4 regions of the Enterobacter adelaidei genome follow, and region 2 is predicted to be linked to each of the others. Evidence: predicted binding sites of a transcription regulator. Region 2 holds the regulator's gene; each other region holds the start of a gene.

Region 1 (3,734 bases), 540 kb from region 2:
TGGCCGGAAACCCGCGCTGCACTGGCGAACATGGTGCAGGCGGCGCAGAATTTGCGTCAGGCGTAATAAGTTGTAGGCCCGGTAAGGCGTCATCGCCGCCGGGCTTTTTGCTTTTACCCTTTTTTACCGCCGTACTGGCTGAACCACGCCAGCATTCGCTGCCATCCGTCTTTTGCAGATTCCTCGTGATAACTCGGACGATAGTCGGCATTAAATGCATGCCCGGCATCCGGGTATACCACGATCTCCGCCTTCGCATTTGCCGCGCGGAGCGCATGGCGCATGGTTTCTACCGAATCCAGCGAAATACCGGTGTCCTGACCGCCGTAAAGCCCTAACACGGGGGCATTCAACTCGGTGGCGATATCAACCGGATGTTTCGGTGAATTCAGCGTTTTTTCACCCACCAGTTTGCCGTACCAGGCGACAGCGGCTTTGAGCTGCGGGTTATGGGCGGCATACAGCCAGCTGATACGCCCTCCCCAGCAGAAACCCGTCACCATCAGACGATGTGCATCACCGCCGTTACGTGCTGCCCAACTGGCAACGTGGTCGAGATCGGCCATGACCTGCGCGTCAGGGACTTTGCTGACCAGGTTGCTGAGCAATGTTGGAATATCGCTGTAGTCGTTCGGATCGCCCTGACGGAAGTAGAGCTCTGGCGCAACGGCCAGATACCCTTCCAGCGCCAGTCGGCGGCAGAGGTCGCGGATATGTTCGTGACCACCAAAAATTTCCTGAACCACAATGACGATGGGCAGCGGACCCTCTGCCGATTTTGGCCGCGCGTGGTAAGCCGGCATATTATCCCCCTGCGAGGGGATGGAGGTCTCACCCGCCGTTATGGCCTCTTCGGGCGTTGAAACGATGGTTGAAGCATGCGGGGCTGCAGCAGGTGCAAAACCGATTTTTTCAGTCATGGCATTCTCCGTACCAATGAGTTAGCGCAAAGGTAAATATAGACACCAGGTTAACAACCCACAGTGCCTTAAACGGTCTATCTTTTGTGCAGCACACCACGATATAACTTGTTAATGTGATGTAAATCACTTTTTCATGGAAATTTACTGCAATCATTTTCATTCATGGTGAAGTGCATCACGAAATTATGCGTATTGCTTCTGTAAAGTACCATTTTACTTCTTCTGACTAACCGACCCACAGAGGAGTCACCTATGTCTAAGTCTGATGTTTTTCATCTCGGCCTCACCAAAAACGATTTACAAGGGGCTACGCTCGCTATCGTCCCGGGTGATCCTGAGCGTGTGGAAAAGATCGCCGCGCTGATGGATAAGCCGGTTAAGCTGGCAGCCCATCGTGAATTCACCACCTGGCGTGCAGAGCTGGATGGCAAAGCCGTGATCGTGTGTTCTACCGGTATCGGTGGCCCGTCGACCTCCATTGCTGTTGAAGAGCTGGCGCAACTGGGCATTCGTACTTTCCTGCGTATCGGTACCACCGGCGCTATTCAGCCGCATATCAATGTCGGTGACGTGCTGGTCACCACCGCATCTGTGCGTCTGGACGGGGCAAGCCTGCACTTCGCGCCAATGGAATTCCCGGCAGTGGCAGACTTCGAATGTACCACTGCGCTGGTTGAAGCGGCGAAATCTGTGGGCGCGACCACGCACGTGGGTGTAACTGCCTCTTCCGATACTTTCTACCCAGGCCAGGAGCGCTATGACACCTTCTCTGGTCGCGTGGTGAGCCGTTTCAAAGGTTCTATGGAAGAGTGGCAGTCCATGGGCGTGATGAACTACGAAATGGAATCCGCCACGCTGCTGACCATGTGCGCAAGCCAGGGTCTGCGTGCCGGTATGGTGGCGGGCGTTATCGTCAACCGTACGCAGCAGGAGATCCCGAATGCCGAAACCATGAAGCAGACTGAAAGTCATGCTGTGAAAATCGTGGTTGAAGCGGCGCGTCGCCTGATCTAGTCCTCTCTTCTGCATACAATAAAAGGCCGACACGTTCGGCCTTTATTTTTTGCGTAGCGCCTCGCAGGAAAACCCTTTCAAACTGGACGTTTATACAGCACAATTCTATTTTGTGCGGGTAATACGTTGATGCAGGGGGCATTGTGGATATCTCGATCCTGATTTACGCGGTGATTGCGCTGGTGGGCTTAGGGATTGGCTGGCTCATTTCCAGCTACCAGCATGCACAGCAGAAGGCCGACCAACTGGCCGAGCGAGAAGAGATAGTCGCCGATTTAAGCGCGGCAAAACAGCAACTTGCTCTGAGCGAGCACTGGCGCGATGAGTGCGAGTTGCTCAACAACGAACTACGCAACCTGCGGGATATCAACACCTCGCTGGAAGCTGATCTCCGCGAAGTGACCACCCGTCTCGAATCCACCCAGCTGCATGCGGAAGACAAAATCCGCCAGATGATCAACAGCGAGCAACGCCTCAGCGAACAGTTTGAAAACCTCGCCAACCGCATTTTCGAGCACAGCAACCGCCGCGTTGATGAACAGAATCGCCAGAGCCTGAACAGCCTTCTGACGCCCCTGCGTGAACAGCTGGACGGTTTTCGTCGTCAGGTGCAGGACAGTTTTGGTCAGGAGGCTCGCGAGCGGCACACGCTGGCGCATGAGATTCGCAATCTTCAGCAACTGAATGCACAGATGGCACAGGAGGCGGTCAACCTGACTCGCGCGCTGAAAGGGGATAACAAAACCCAGGGAAACTGGGGGGAAGTGGTCCTGACCCGCGTGCTCGAGGCCTCAGGCCTGCGTGAAGGTTATGAGTATGAGACTCAGGTCAGCATCGAAAATGATGCTCGCTCGCGCATGCAGCCCGATGTCATAGTGCGTCTGCCTCAGGGCAAAGACGTTGTCATCGACGCCAAAATGACGCTGGTGGCATATGAGCGCTACTTTAATGCGGAAGATGATTACACCCGAGAGTCGGCATTGCAGGAGCATATTGCTTCCGTGCGTAACCATATCCGTCTGCTCGGCAGAAAAGACTACCAGCAACTGCCGGGCCTGCGCTCACTGGATTACGTGCTGATGTTCATTCCGGTTGAACCGGCCTTCCTGCTGGCACTCGACAGGCAGCCTGAACTGATCACCGAAGCGTTGAAAAATAACATTATGCTGGTCAGCCCGACCACGTTGCTGGTGGCCTTGCGAACCATTGCGAACCTGTGGCGCTATGAACACCAGAGCCGCAATGCGCAACAGATTGCCGATCGAGCCAGCAAGCTGTACGACAAAATGCGTCTGTTCGTGGACGATATGTCCTCGGTCGGGCAAAGCCTTGACCGCGCGCAGGATAACTACCGTCAGGCAATGAAAAAACTCTCCTCCGGACGTGGCAACTTACTGGCACAAGCTGAGGCATTCCGTAGTCTGGGCGTCGAAGTAAAACGCGAGATTAATCCGGAACTGGTTGAACAGGCCACGTCGCAGGACGAGGAGTTCCGCCTGCGTGAAGGCAGTGCTGAACAAATGACAAACAGTGAAGACAACGATTTAGCAGCGGAATTATCGCCAGATGAGCAGCCGACGCGTTTGTTTCGCGGTGGTTGAATCGTAGGGCAAACGCGTCCAATCTGGTACACTTCACAAACATTTTACTGATAAGCAGGCTCTGAGATGGTTGACGATTCACAAGACACGACGCACTTTGGTTTTCAGACTGTTGCCAAAGCGCAGAAAGCTGACATGGTGGCCCACGTATTTCACTCTGTGGCGGCGAAGTACGATGTGATGAATGACTTGATGT
Region 2 (3,734 bases):
GACATAGACAATTTCATGGCCATCATGCGCCAGTTGGCGTACACGCTCGGCGTTATGGACGTTGATGCCCTGATAGAGACGGTTCCAGGTAAAGCTGAGAATACGATCGGACAGACGAATCATCTCGTAAGAGAAGTTCGCTGCAATCTCTTCCATCAGTGCAATGGCGTTCTGCTGGGCTTTCTCATGTGAAATCTTCTTGCTGCGTGCTTCGTCTTCGACGGCACGGGCAATCGCTTTGGAGGCCAACAGCTTGTTGAACAGATCCTGACGCGCCGGGAGACGCGGCCCAACGGCAGCGAGGCGCTGACGGGCGAAGTGCATACGCGCTACGCGCGCCAGTTTTTGCGCGATGATCTTGTCGGTGCCATGCTCGTCCGCCATTCGACGCAGCGAAACGGAAGGGGAGAAACGCACAAAGCTGTCGCGTCCCAGCCAGGAGACCGCGAAGAACTTCTGGATGCCGTTAAGCATGCGCAGCGGTGGATTCTCTTCACCTTTTTCACGACCCGGGCGACGACCAAACATCACCGAAACTGGCACCATCTGCACATCCAGATCAGGATTGCTGCGGTGCAGGTCGAGATAGTCATGGAACAGCTTGATGGACTCTTCTTTTGGCGTGTAATAGGTAAACACGCGCGGTCCACCGTGAATGAACACGTAGCGCGGCAGCAGAGTTCCGTCAACTTCTAGCGGTTCAAGCGGGTCAGGTAAGTCATGCGCCAGGCACTGGGCGCGAAGCGTCAGTAAGTCTGCCTTCGAGTTATAAGGCAAAACGTACATAATGGGGCGCGACGTATCGAGCCCTAATTCCAGCGCGGGTTCTGCTGGGATAGACTTGCTTTTTACCAGGATGCTTAATGGTAAATTAAGTAATTTGTAGTAAATTCGTGGCCAGCCGGACATAAACGATGTAAAGCCTCTGGTTAATAATGCAATTGCGGCGCAAGGATAACAGAAAGCGCGCAAAATTTCTGTTGTTACCCGTCATACTTCAGGCGGCAGCGAAACGCGCTGCCACTCTAGTTACTGACGCTATTTCCAATAAAAGGTTCTTTTAATGGCCAATAATACCACTGGGTTAACCCGAATCATCAAAGCCGCCGGCTATTCCTGGAAAGGTTTCCGTGCCGCGTGGATCAATGAAGCCGCCTTTCGCCAGGAGGGCGTCGCCGCTATCATCGCGGTGATTATCGCCTGCTTCCTTGATATTGATGCAATAACACGCGTTCTTCTGATCGGCTCCGTACTGTTGGTGATGATAGTGGAAATTCTCAATAGCGCTATTGAGGCCGTTGTTGACCGGATTGGCTCAGATTTCCACGAGCTCTCTGGCCGGGCAAAAGACATGGGTTCCGCTGCCGTGTTGCTGGCGATTATTACTGCGGTCATTACCTGGGTCACGCTGCTTTGGTCACATTTCCGATGAGCCTCGAGGAATAATTAAGTCCCTGGTTTTTTGTGCAGTTTTTGGTTCCAAAATCGCCTTTGACTGTATATACTCACAGCATAACTGTATATACACCCAGGGGGCGGAATGAAAGCGTTAACGACCAGGCAGCAAGAGGTGTTTGATCTCATCCGGGATCATATCGGCCAGACGGGTATGCCACCCACGCGTGCGGAAATCGCTCAGCGTCTGGGCTTCCGTTCTCCGAATGCTGCCGAAGAACACCTGAAAGCGCTGGCGCGTAAGGGCGTGATTGAGATTGTTTCGGGCGCGTCACGCGGTATCCGCCTGCTGGTGGAAGAAGAGACGGGCATTCCGCTGGTGGGGCGTGTTGCTGCCGGTGAGCCTTTACTGGCACAGCAGCATATTGAAGGCCACTACCAGGTCGATCCGGGGATGTTTAAACCGAGCGCTGATTTCCTGCTGCGCGTAAGCGGCATGTCGATGAAAGACATCGGTATTCTTGACGGTGATCTGCTTGCGGTTCACAAAACGCAGGATGTGCGAAACGGCCAGGTTGTGGTCGCGCGTATTGATGACGAAGTGACCGTTAAGCGTCTGAAAAAACAGGGTAATACCGTACAGCTGCTGCCTGAAAACAGCGAATTCTCCCCGATTGTGGTGGATCTTCGCGAACAGAACTTCTCTATCGAAGGGCTGGCAGTAGGGGTGATTCGCAACGGCGAATGGCTGTAATCTCTTCCTGACAGGCTACGGCGTTGCTGTAGCCTGCTTCCTTTACCTCTCCCGGTATTTTTCATGTCACTGCTGACGGCATCAGATAAGGCATTGTGGCGTCTTGCACTGCCGATGATTTTCTCCAATATTACCGTGCCCTTGCTGGGTCTGGTCGATACTGCTGTTATTGGTCATCTGGATTCACCTGTTTATCTTGGCGGCGTGGCGATTGGCGCGACGGCAACCAGCTTCCTGTTTATGCTGCTGCTCTTTTTGCGCATGAGTACCACCGGGCTCACGGCACAGGCGTATGGTGCCAGAGATCCGCTGCGCCTGGCCCGCGCGCTGGTGCAGCCGCTCATTCTGGCGCTTGGTGCGGGAGTATTAATCGTTGTATTGCGCTCGCCCCTGATTGACCTCGCGCTTCACATCGTTGGCGGTAACGAGGCGGTGCTGGAGCAGGCGAAACGTTTCCTGGAAATTCGCTGGCTCAGTGCGCCGGCATCACTGGCTAACCTGGTTCTGCTGGGGTGGTTACTGGGCGTGCAGTATGCCCGCGCGCCCGTCATTTTGCTGGTGGTGGGAAACCTTCTCAACATTGTGCTTGATGTCTGGCTGGTAATGGGTCTGCATATGAACGTGCAGGGGGCTGCACTGGCGACGGCAATTGCCGAATACGGGACTTTTATCATCGGTATGTGGATGGTCTGGCGCGTGCTGGCGATGCGCGGGATCTCTCTTGCGCTACTCAAAACCGCATGGCGCGGCAATATCCGTAAGCTGCTGGCACTCAACCGTGACATCATGCTGCGCTCACTTCTCCTTCAGCTCTGTTTTGGCGCGCTGACGGTTTTCGGGGCTCGGCTGGGGCCAGACATCGTCGCGGTCAATGCCGTATTGATGACGCTGCTGACCTTTACCGCCTACGCGCTGGACGGTTTTGCCTATGCTGTGGAAGCACATTCCGGGCAGGCGTACGGCGCGCGCGAAAGCGGGCAGCTTCAGGATGTCTGGCGGGCAGCCTGTCGTCAGTCAGGGCTGGTGGCACTGGCATTTGCGCTGGTTTATGCCGTTTTTGGCGAGCAGATCATTGCATTACTCACCTCACTTCCCACACTGCGTGAACTGGCGAGCCACTATCTCATCTGGCAGGTGATCTTACCGGTGGTCGGTGTCTGGTGTTATCTGCTGGACGGCATGTTCATTGGGGCTACGCGCGGAGCCGAAATGCGTAACAGTATGGCGGTGGCAGCTGCAGGGTTTGGTCTGACGCTGCTGACGCTTCCCTGGCTTGGCAATCATGGTTTGTGGCTGGCGTTGGCCGTTTTCCTCTCGTTGCGGGGCCTGTCTCTGGCCTTTATCTGGCGCCGTCACTGGCGAAATAATACCTGGTTTCCTTCCCATCACGATATATCGTGACGGTTAAAGATTCCGAATATCAAAATAGCTGCAGAATCCTTAACTACAATTATTATCACGTCCAGCAGAAAAGAACGTAACGGACGTTGCGACCCGACGCTTAACAAGAGGACACGATGATGAATAAAGACGAAATCAGCGGCAACTGGAAGCAGTTCAAAGGTAAAGCGAAAGAGCAGTGGGG
Region 3 (3,734 bases), 1.2 Mb from region 2:
CGCTCGCGCTCAAGCGCTTCATCAAGCGTTGAGGCTTCGTAAACCTGCTCCATTAACGGCAGTGTGGCGTCCATCCAGCCTTCTGCAATCGCCACACCAGGCGATGCCGGAAGGGCGCGAATGCGCGTGTGGCGATACTGACCGAAAAGAGCGGCAAGCTGAGACTGGGAGAGGATCGCCGCCATCTGCGTGGCCAGGGTAACGAGGAAAGACTCTTCGCTTTCATCGTACTGACGCAGCTCACGCTGCTGAACAACCAGCACACCAAGCAACTGGCGACGCTGGATAATCGGCACACCAAGAAACGCGCGGAAGCGCTCCTCTTTTACGGAAGGGATGTATTTAAAACTGGGGTGTTTTTGCGCGTCGGCAAGGTTGATAGGTTCAGCCAGCCGCCCAACCAGACCCACGATACCTTCATCAAATGCGAGCGTTACGGTGCGTCCGCGTGGTTTTTTCAAACCACGGGTTGCCATCAGGTAATAGCAGCGCCGATCGTGGTCGGCCAGATACACCGAACAGACCTCGGTCTCCATCGCAAGACAGATGTCAGTGACCAGAATGTTCAGCGCCTCATTGAGACGCGGAGCACTGGCCACCTTCTCGACTATTTCTCGCAAGCGGGTGAGCATGATTTGCGTAGCTTAACCTCTTTTACGTCGCCAGGCAGGTGCGCTCTGCGGCTTAGGGGGGATCTCCTGAAGCTGCATTACCACACTTGCGAACTCTTTCATCACCCTACGGTAAACATCGCGTTTAAATGACACGACCTGACGAACAGGATACCAATAGCTTACCCAGCGCCAACCATCAAACTCCGGCGTACTGCTGGTTTGCATATTGATGTCTGAATCGTTGCCCACCAACTGCAACAGAAACCACTTCTGTTTCTGGCCGATACAAACCGGCTTTGTGTCCCAACGCACCAAACGTTTCGGTAACTTGTAACGCAACCAGTTGCGGGTCGAAGCCAGGATGCGAACATCTTTTCGGCTTAAACCGACCTCTTCAAAAAGCTCCCGGTACATCGCTTGTTCTGGGGACTCTCCTGGATTGATCCCGCCTTGCGGGAACTGCCAGGAGTGCTGACCATATCGCCGGGCCCACATTACCTGGCCCTGACGATTACAAATTACTATTCCTACGTTCGGGCGGTAGCCATCGTCATCAATCACCGGACTACCCCAAACTAAACCTTATATATGAATGATTGTTTCACACTACAGGGAGGCGGTAAACCACTCTCTTACAGGCCTGCAACCTAATAACATTTGAATAACTCACAAATAAGTGCTGAGTTATAAACAGATAAGAGCCAGCAAAGGGATTTTTATTCACCTTTTCTGTGGATATAGTTGTGAAAAAGTGTCTGATTACCGATGAACAACCTCAATCCCCGTCAGCGCCCCGCTTTCATCAATATTATATAATGACATTATTTTCATGTAGTTAAGTGTGTTACCACAAACAAAACACAGAATAGCGTGACGATCATCACATCAGGGATCGTCGCGCTGATGAAAGATCGAACAGCGTCGGTTTTATCCACAGATTGTGCCAATAAGTTAGGCACAAATTGTCTGAAAATTCGATTTTCATCGCACGTCAAGGCTGTAAATTGAAACAGTAGTCAGGGTTATGCCCAGTTATCCCATTTTTCTGTGGATAACATGGTGTAAGATCCTGTTCATTGTCAGTGACCAGATTTGAACAACCGGTTTTTCTTCTCAGGTGAAACGATTTCAAACTAATAAAAAAACATATAAATCATACACATGGAATATTCGTACAGAAAAAGTTAAACTCTATCCACAGGGGACAATTTCTTCGTTTATTTTTTAATCAAAAGGTTATCTTCATGCATCCGCTTACACCCTTGCTTTCACCTCCATCCAGCGAAGGCCAGTTGCTCCAGCAGGCTCAACGCCTGGCTGGCTTTTCGCTGGGCGAGCTGGCGGCAATGGCCGGGATTCCGATCCCGAAGGATCTGAAACGGGATAAAGGCTGGACGGGCATGCTGCTTGAACTGTGGCTGGGTGCCAGTGCGGGGAGTAAACCAGAGCAAGATTTTGCGGCTCTTGGCGTAGAGTTAAAAACCATTCCCATAGACAGCCAGGGGAAGCCACTTGAGACCACCTTTGTCTGCGTTGCGCCATTAACCGGCAATACCGGTGTGACATGGGAAACCAGCCACGTTCGTCATAAGCTGAAACGCGTGCTTTGGGTACCGGTTGAAGGTGAACGCCACATTCCCCTGGCCGAGCGTCGCGTTGGTGCTCCGGTGCTCTGGAGCCCGAATGAAGAGGAGGAGCATCAATTGCGTCTGGACTGGGAGGAACTGATGGATATGATCGTTCTTGGCCAGGTAGAGCGCATCACAGCCCGACACGGGGAAGTGTTACAGCTGCGTCCGAAGGCAGCCAACAGTAAAGCGCTTACCGAGGCGATCGGTGCGCAGGGCGAGCCAATACTAACGTTACCGCGCGGCTTTTATCTCAAAAAGAATTTCACCGGTGCGCTGCTTGCACGCCATTTTTTACTGAAAACATAGTTTTTTACTCATTTTGAGAGATCCCAAACATAATCATCTGGTTTTTAAGATTTTACCGCTTCCTCCTGCCGGCATATCGGGTTAATACTACACTATGATTTGATACCAGCCAGGTGAGGACGATAACGATGAAAAAATGGGCAGTGTTAATTTCAGCAGTCGGCTTAGCGTTTGCAGTATCGGGCTGTAGCAGTGATTATGTCATGGCGACAAAAGATGGTCGGATGATCCTGACCGACGGCAAACCCGAAGTCGATGATGATACCGGTCTGGTCAGCTATCGTGACCAGGAAGGCAATAAAATGCAGATCAACCGCGACGAAGTCTCACAAATTATCGAGCGATAAACAGAGAGAGGTCAGTCACTTGCTGGCCTTTTTGATTTTTCTCTTCCCCTTTTGCTTCCCCTCTGCCATGTTTATATTCCTTTGTCGGGAAGTTCCTGACGCGGTCTACATGTCTATTGAAGGAAGCCGGCTATGCATTATCACCGTATCCCCCACAGCTCTCTGGAGATAAGCCAATTGGGGTTGGGCACGATGACATTTGGTGAACAAAACAGCGAAGCCGATGCCCATGCGCAACTCGATTATGCCGTCAGCCAGGGGATTAACCTGATTGATGTCGCAGAGATGTACCCTGTCCCCCCGCGTCCGGAAACACAGGGGCTTACCGAAACCTACGTCGGTAACTGGCTGACAAAACGTGGCAACCGTGAAAAGCTGGTCATTGCGTCGAAAGTCAGCGGCCCCGCACGTAATAACGATGCTGGGATCCGTCCAAATCAGATCCTCGATCGCAAGAATATCCGTGCCGCGCTCGATGCCAGCCTGAAGCGCCTGCAAACAGATTATCTCGACCTGTACCAGGTTCACTGGCCTCAGCGTCCAACAAACTGCTTTGGTAAACTCGGCTACAGCTGGAATGAGAGCGCCCCTGCCGTTACGCTACTGGAAACGCTGGAAGCGCTGACCGAGTGCCAGCGAGCGGGTAAAATCCGCTACATCGGCGTATCTAACGAAACGGCCTTTGGTGTGATGCGTTACCTACACCTGGCGGATAAACACGATCTGCCGCGTATCGTTACCATCCAGAATCCGTACAGCCTGCTTAATCGCAGCTATGAAGTGGGACTGGCCGAAGTGACGCAGTATGAAGAAGTGGAACTGCTCGCCTATTCCTG
Region 4 (3,734 bases), on a different replicon from region 2:
TCTTTCAGGTTAATGTTCATATTCATCCCCGCCCCTCTGGTTTTTTCTCGTCAAACGCCAGGAGAACCCCGAGGCCGATCAGTGAGGCATAGCAGACCTGCATCGCGATTGTCACCGGCAGTGAGATGTTATCAACCAGAACGCCAGGAACCACGACGGCCACGCCTGCCAGTATCATTCCCCTGCCGGTCTTTTTGACCCGTTCCGGCCACTGAGATTCAGGCACGTTCCGGGCGCGCAGAAAGTTATGAATGCACTGCACTGCTTTTTGTTTAATCACTGACATGCTTAGTCTCCGAATGCCCGGCGCATATTTTTCTTTATGCTGGTCGCTTCAGCGGATACCGGTGCGGCAGGCTCCGCTGGGTTCTCCGGCACTGCAGCCATACTCACGTCAGCCGTACCAGCCATCTGCTGAACCAGAACCTGCAGCTCGCTGACCGTGCCGGGCGGTACCGGCATACTGGCCAGCAGACGCGGCAGCTCCGGTGCGGTCGTATGCAGGGCCAGACCGGTGATAATCAGGTTTCTCAGCAGCTCTCCGCGCAGGCGGGATGACACGCCCGTCAGCACACGCTCAACCCGTTCACTGCTCCGGTCATCCTGAAGCGTCAGGGTGTAACGCCGGCGCTGGTATTCCGTCTCCGGTGACATGGCCAGAGCAGCCACGCCACCATCAGGCTCATCAGGAAGCCCTGAGAGTGAAGACCAGGTGCCGGATACCAGCGCCATCACGGCACAAAGCCGGATGGCACTCAGATGTCCGTCAAAGAACACCGGGATCAGCGCCGGTAAACGGGCATCCGTCTGGTACATCACCGCCCCGGCGGTGGCGGCGGTCCGAATGAAGTCACCGCGCAGGGGCTGTGAGATGGTGCTGATGGTCGCCATCGCCGTGATGTCGGTGCGATCGTCGCTGTGCAGATAGAAAGAATACTGGCCGTCCGGCACGTTTAGTCCTCTTTATTGTAAAGGGCAATCTCTCTGGCCAGCGCCAGCTGCGGATCGCCGATAACCTCGATACGGTCAGGAGCCAGAGGCCAGGCCTGACGTATAGCCTCTTCAATGAGGGATGCCCCTCCCCCGACCAGGAATACCCGGTTAACGCTCCTGAAGACCGTCAGCTCACTGGTGACACGCGCGCCCAGGGAAGTGATTGCCTCTGTAATTTTGTTCAGAACATCGTCAATTTTTCCGGCATCGTTGATCACTCGCTGCAGATACTGACGATCATTGCGGTTGCGGATGACCGTGTCAGCAATAAGCGCGCTGGTTTCGCTGTCTGCAGCCCGCAGCGCGCCTGCAGCTGCGCGGGTGACCTGTGACACGCCGACAGACGGATTGCCGTGTACCGCACTGATATCATCAAACTGTCCGACAATCACGCCGGCATCGAGCGTGGTTCCGCCGAGATCGATAATCAGGGTGGTCTCAGCGGGTCCGGGCTTCAGCTCCGCGAGACGGGAGAACGCCGCCGGCAGTGATTCAGGCATCACCTTCACGTCCGTTACGGTAAATGCCCTGCCCTTATTCAGAACCAGCTCACGCATCAGGTTTTCTCGTTTGCGTCGGATGTTCTCCTCGTTCCGCTGGCAGTCCCCGTCATAATACTCGCTCAGGGGCAGCGTCACGGTCAGGCTCACCGGCTGCGGCTCAAGTCCGCTGTTCAGCAGGGCATGATGCACGGCCAGCAGGTTGAGATCACCGTACTGGTATTCCACGTTTGTTGTCGGGATGGCATCCCGGCTGACGCTGTCCCAGGTGTATTTCAGCGTGCCCACCTGATAGTTGAACGTTGCGGCACTGAATTCCGCCACTTTCCAGCCATGCCGGAAGGAGTTAGCAGAAACCCGGGTCTGCAGCTCGTTTCCTTCAAACCATGCCAGCTTAACATTAGTTGAACCATCATCGCAGTAAATATTCATCATTATGCTCCGTCAATTAAACTCAATTTGATACATATTATAAGAGCAAAATGGCAAAATAAAAGCCATACTTCTCATTATGAGTAATTTAAATGTCCCATAATGATATTAAATAGCATTTTGAGTAACTTAGGTTACTCACCCTGTTCATGAAGCAGGTGATCTGGATTATCCTCACGCTGTTAAATATACTGTATGCATAACCAGTATATTTAGACGTCAGGAGGAAAGATGAAACTGCAGCTTTTCAGCACCGGGAAAGCACTCCCGCCACAGGCCCATCCGTTGTTTGCAGACCTGGCCAGCTGCGGTTTTCCGAGCCCTGCCGCTGACTATGTCGAGTCCGACCTGGATCTCCATGATTACTGCATACGGCACCCAAGCGCGACTTACTATCTCCGTGCCAGCGGTGACAGCATGTCCGACGGCAGCCTTTACAATGGCGATCTGCTGGTTGTGGACAGTGCAGAGAAGCCCCGGCACGGCGATATTGTTGTGGCCAGTGTGCAGGGGGAGTTTACGGTTAAACGGCTTCTGCTGACGCCACGACTGACGCTGCAGCCAATGAACGCCGCCTGGCCGCCGATTTATCCCGACCCGGACGATCTGGATATCTTTGGCGTCGTCACGCACATCATCCACCGCCCGAGGGAGATGTACTGATGTTTGCCCTGGCCGATGTGAACAGCTTTTATGCCAGCTGCGAACGTGTTTTCCGCCCGGATTTGAAAGGAAAGCCGGTTGTGGTGCTCAGTAATAACGATGGCTGCGTTATCGCAAGAAGTGCCGAGGCAAAGCCCTGGATCAAAATGGGCATGCCGTGGTTTCAGATGAAAAACGAAACGTATCCGGAAAAAATATACGCGTTCTCAAGCAACTATGAACTTTATGCCTCGATGTCAGCGCGCGTGATGAGCTGCCTGGAGGAGCTGGCCCCAAGGGTGGAACAGTATTCGATTGACGAGATGTTCCTCGACCTGACCGGCGTTGAGCACTGCATGGACCTGGAGGACTTCGGCCGGCAGCTGCGCCAGCACGTGTATGACTGTACCCGTCTGACCATCGGCGTGGGTGCCGGGCCGACGAAAACCCTGGCAAAATCTGCCCAGTGGGCCTCAAAGGAGTGGAAACAGTTTCGTGGTGTGCTCGCCCTGACCAGGGGGAATCCTCAGCGAACGCGGAAACTGCTTTCACTGCAGCCGGTCGAAGAGATCTGGGGCGTGGGAAACCGTATTGCACGCAAACTTAATGTACTGGGTATCAGGACCGCGCTCGATCTGGCCCTGACGAACCCGGCCTTTATACGCAAAAATTTCTCCGTCGTTCTCGAGCGAACAGTACGCGAACTGAACGGGGAAAGCTGCATGTCGCTTGAGGAAGCACCACCGACGAAACAGCAGATCGTCTGCAGCCGCAGCTTTGGAGAGAAAATCACGGAGTACGATTCGCTCCGCCAGGCTGTCTGTCAGTACGCAGAACGGGCCTCTGAAAAGCTGCGGAAAGAGCGCCAGTACTGCCGGCATATTTCCGTTTTCATCAAAACGTCTCCGTTCGCCGTTAAAGAGCCTTACTACGGCAACGTGGCCACGGAGAAACTGCTTACACCCACTCAGGACACCCGGGACATTATTGCGGCCGCCACAACGGCTCTGGAGCGTATCTGGAAGGATGGGCACCTGTATGCCAAAGCCGGTGTGATGCTGAATGACTTCACCGGCTCCGGCGTTTCGCAGCTGCAGCTGTTCGACGAACGTCCGCCACGTCCTCACAGCTCTGAGCTGATGAAGGTTCTCGATGGCATTAATCATT

Evidence for each region. The regulator LexA, encoded in region 2, represses DNA repair genes until DNA is damaged. The targets are predictions, from matches to a motif close to TNCTGTATGTACATACAGNA.
Region 1: rmuC (DNA recombination protein RmuC) is a predicted target of LexA. The motif match lies at 2,018-2,037, and genes of this name have one in related genera.
Region 3: mutH (DNA mismatch repair endonuclease MutH) is a predicted target of LexA. The motif match lies at 1,610-1,629, and genes of this name have one in related genera.
Region 4: umuD (translesion error-prone DNA polymerase V autoproteolytic subunit) is a predicted target of LexA. The motif match lies at 2,115-2,134, and genes of this name have one in related genera.

The regions. Positions count from the first base shown of each region.
Region 1 is NZ_CP154353.1:4,405,853-4,409,586, reverse strand. It holds gene metE (5-methyltetrahydropteroyltriglutamate--homocysteine S-methyltransferase) at 1-66, shown strand, start outside; gene AAHF05_RS21440 (dienelactone hydrolase family protein) at 114-920, opposite strand; gene udp (uridine phosphorylase) at 1,176-1,937, shown strand; gene rmuC (DNA recombination protein RmuC) at 2,081-3,538, shown strand; gene ubiE (bifunctional demethylmenaquinone methyltransferase/2-methoxy-6-polyprenyl-1,4-benzoquinol methylase UbiE) at 3,605-3,734, shown strand, end outside.
Region 2 is NZ_CP154353.1:307,242-310,975, forward strand. It holds gene plsB (glycerol-3-phosphate 1-O-acyltransferase PlsB) at 1-909, opposite strand, end outside; gene AAHF05_RS01500 (diacylglycerol kinase) at 1,064-1,432, shown strand; gene lexA (transcriptional repressor LexA) at 1,541-2,149, shown strand; gene dinF (MATE family efflux transporter DinF) at 2,213-3,550, shown strand; partial or broken gene AAHF05_RS01515 (hypothetical protein) at 3,547-3,621, shown strand; gene AAHF05_RS01520 (CsbD family protein) at 3,670-3,734, shown strand, end outside.
Region 3 is NZ_CP154353.1:3,769,611-3,773,344, forward strand. It holds gene ptsP (phosphoenolpyruvate--protein phosphotransferase) at 1-632, opposite strand, end outside; gene rppH (RNA pyrophosphohydrolase) at 645-1,175, opposite strand; gene mutH (DNA mismatch repair endonuclease MutH) at 1,859-2,551, shown strand; gene AAHF05_RS18310 (YgdI/YgdR family lipoprotein) at 2,680-2,898, shown strand; gene AAHF05_RS18315 (NADP(H)-dependent aldo-keto reductase) at 3,031-3,734, shown strand, end outside.
Region 4 is NZ_CP154356.1:79,749-83,482, forward strand. It holds gene AAHF05_RS24975 (hypothetical protein) at 23-286, opposite strand; gene AAHF05_RS24980 (plasmid partitioning/stability family protein) at 289-951, opposite strand; gene parM (plasmid segregation protein ParM domain-containing protein) at 954-1,925, opposite strand; gene umuD (translesion error-prone DNA polymerase V autoproteolytic subunit) at 2,157-2,588, shown strand; gene AAHF05_RS24995 (Y-family DNA polymerase) at 2,588-3,734, shown strand, end outside.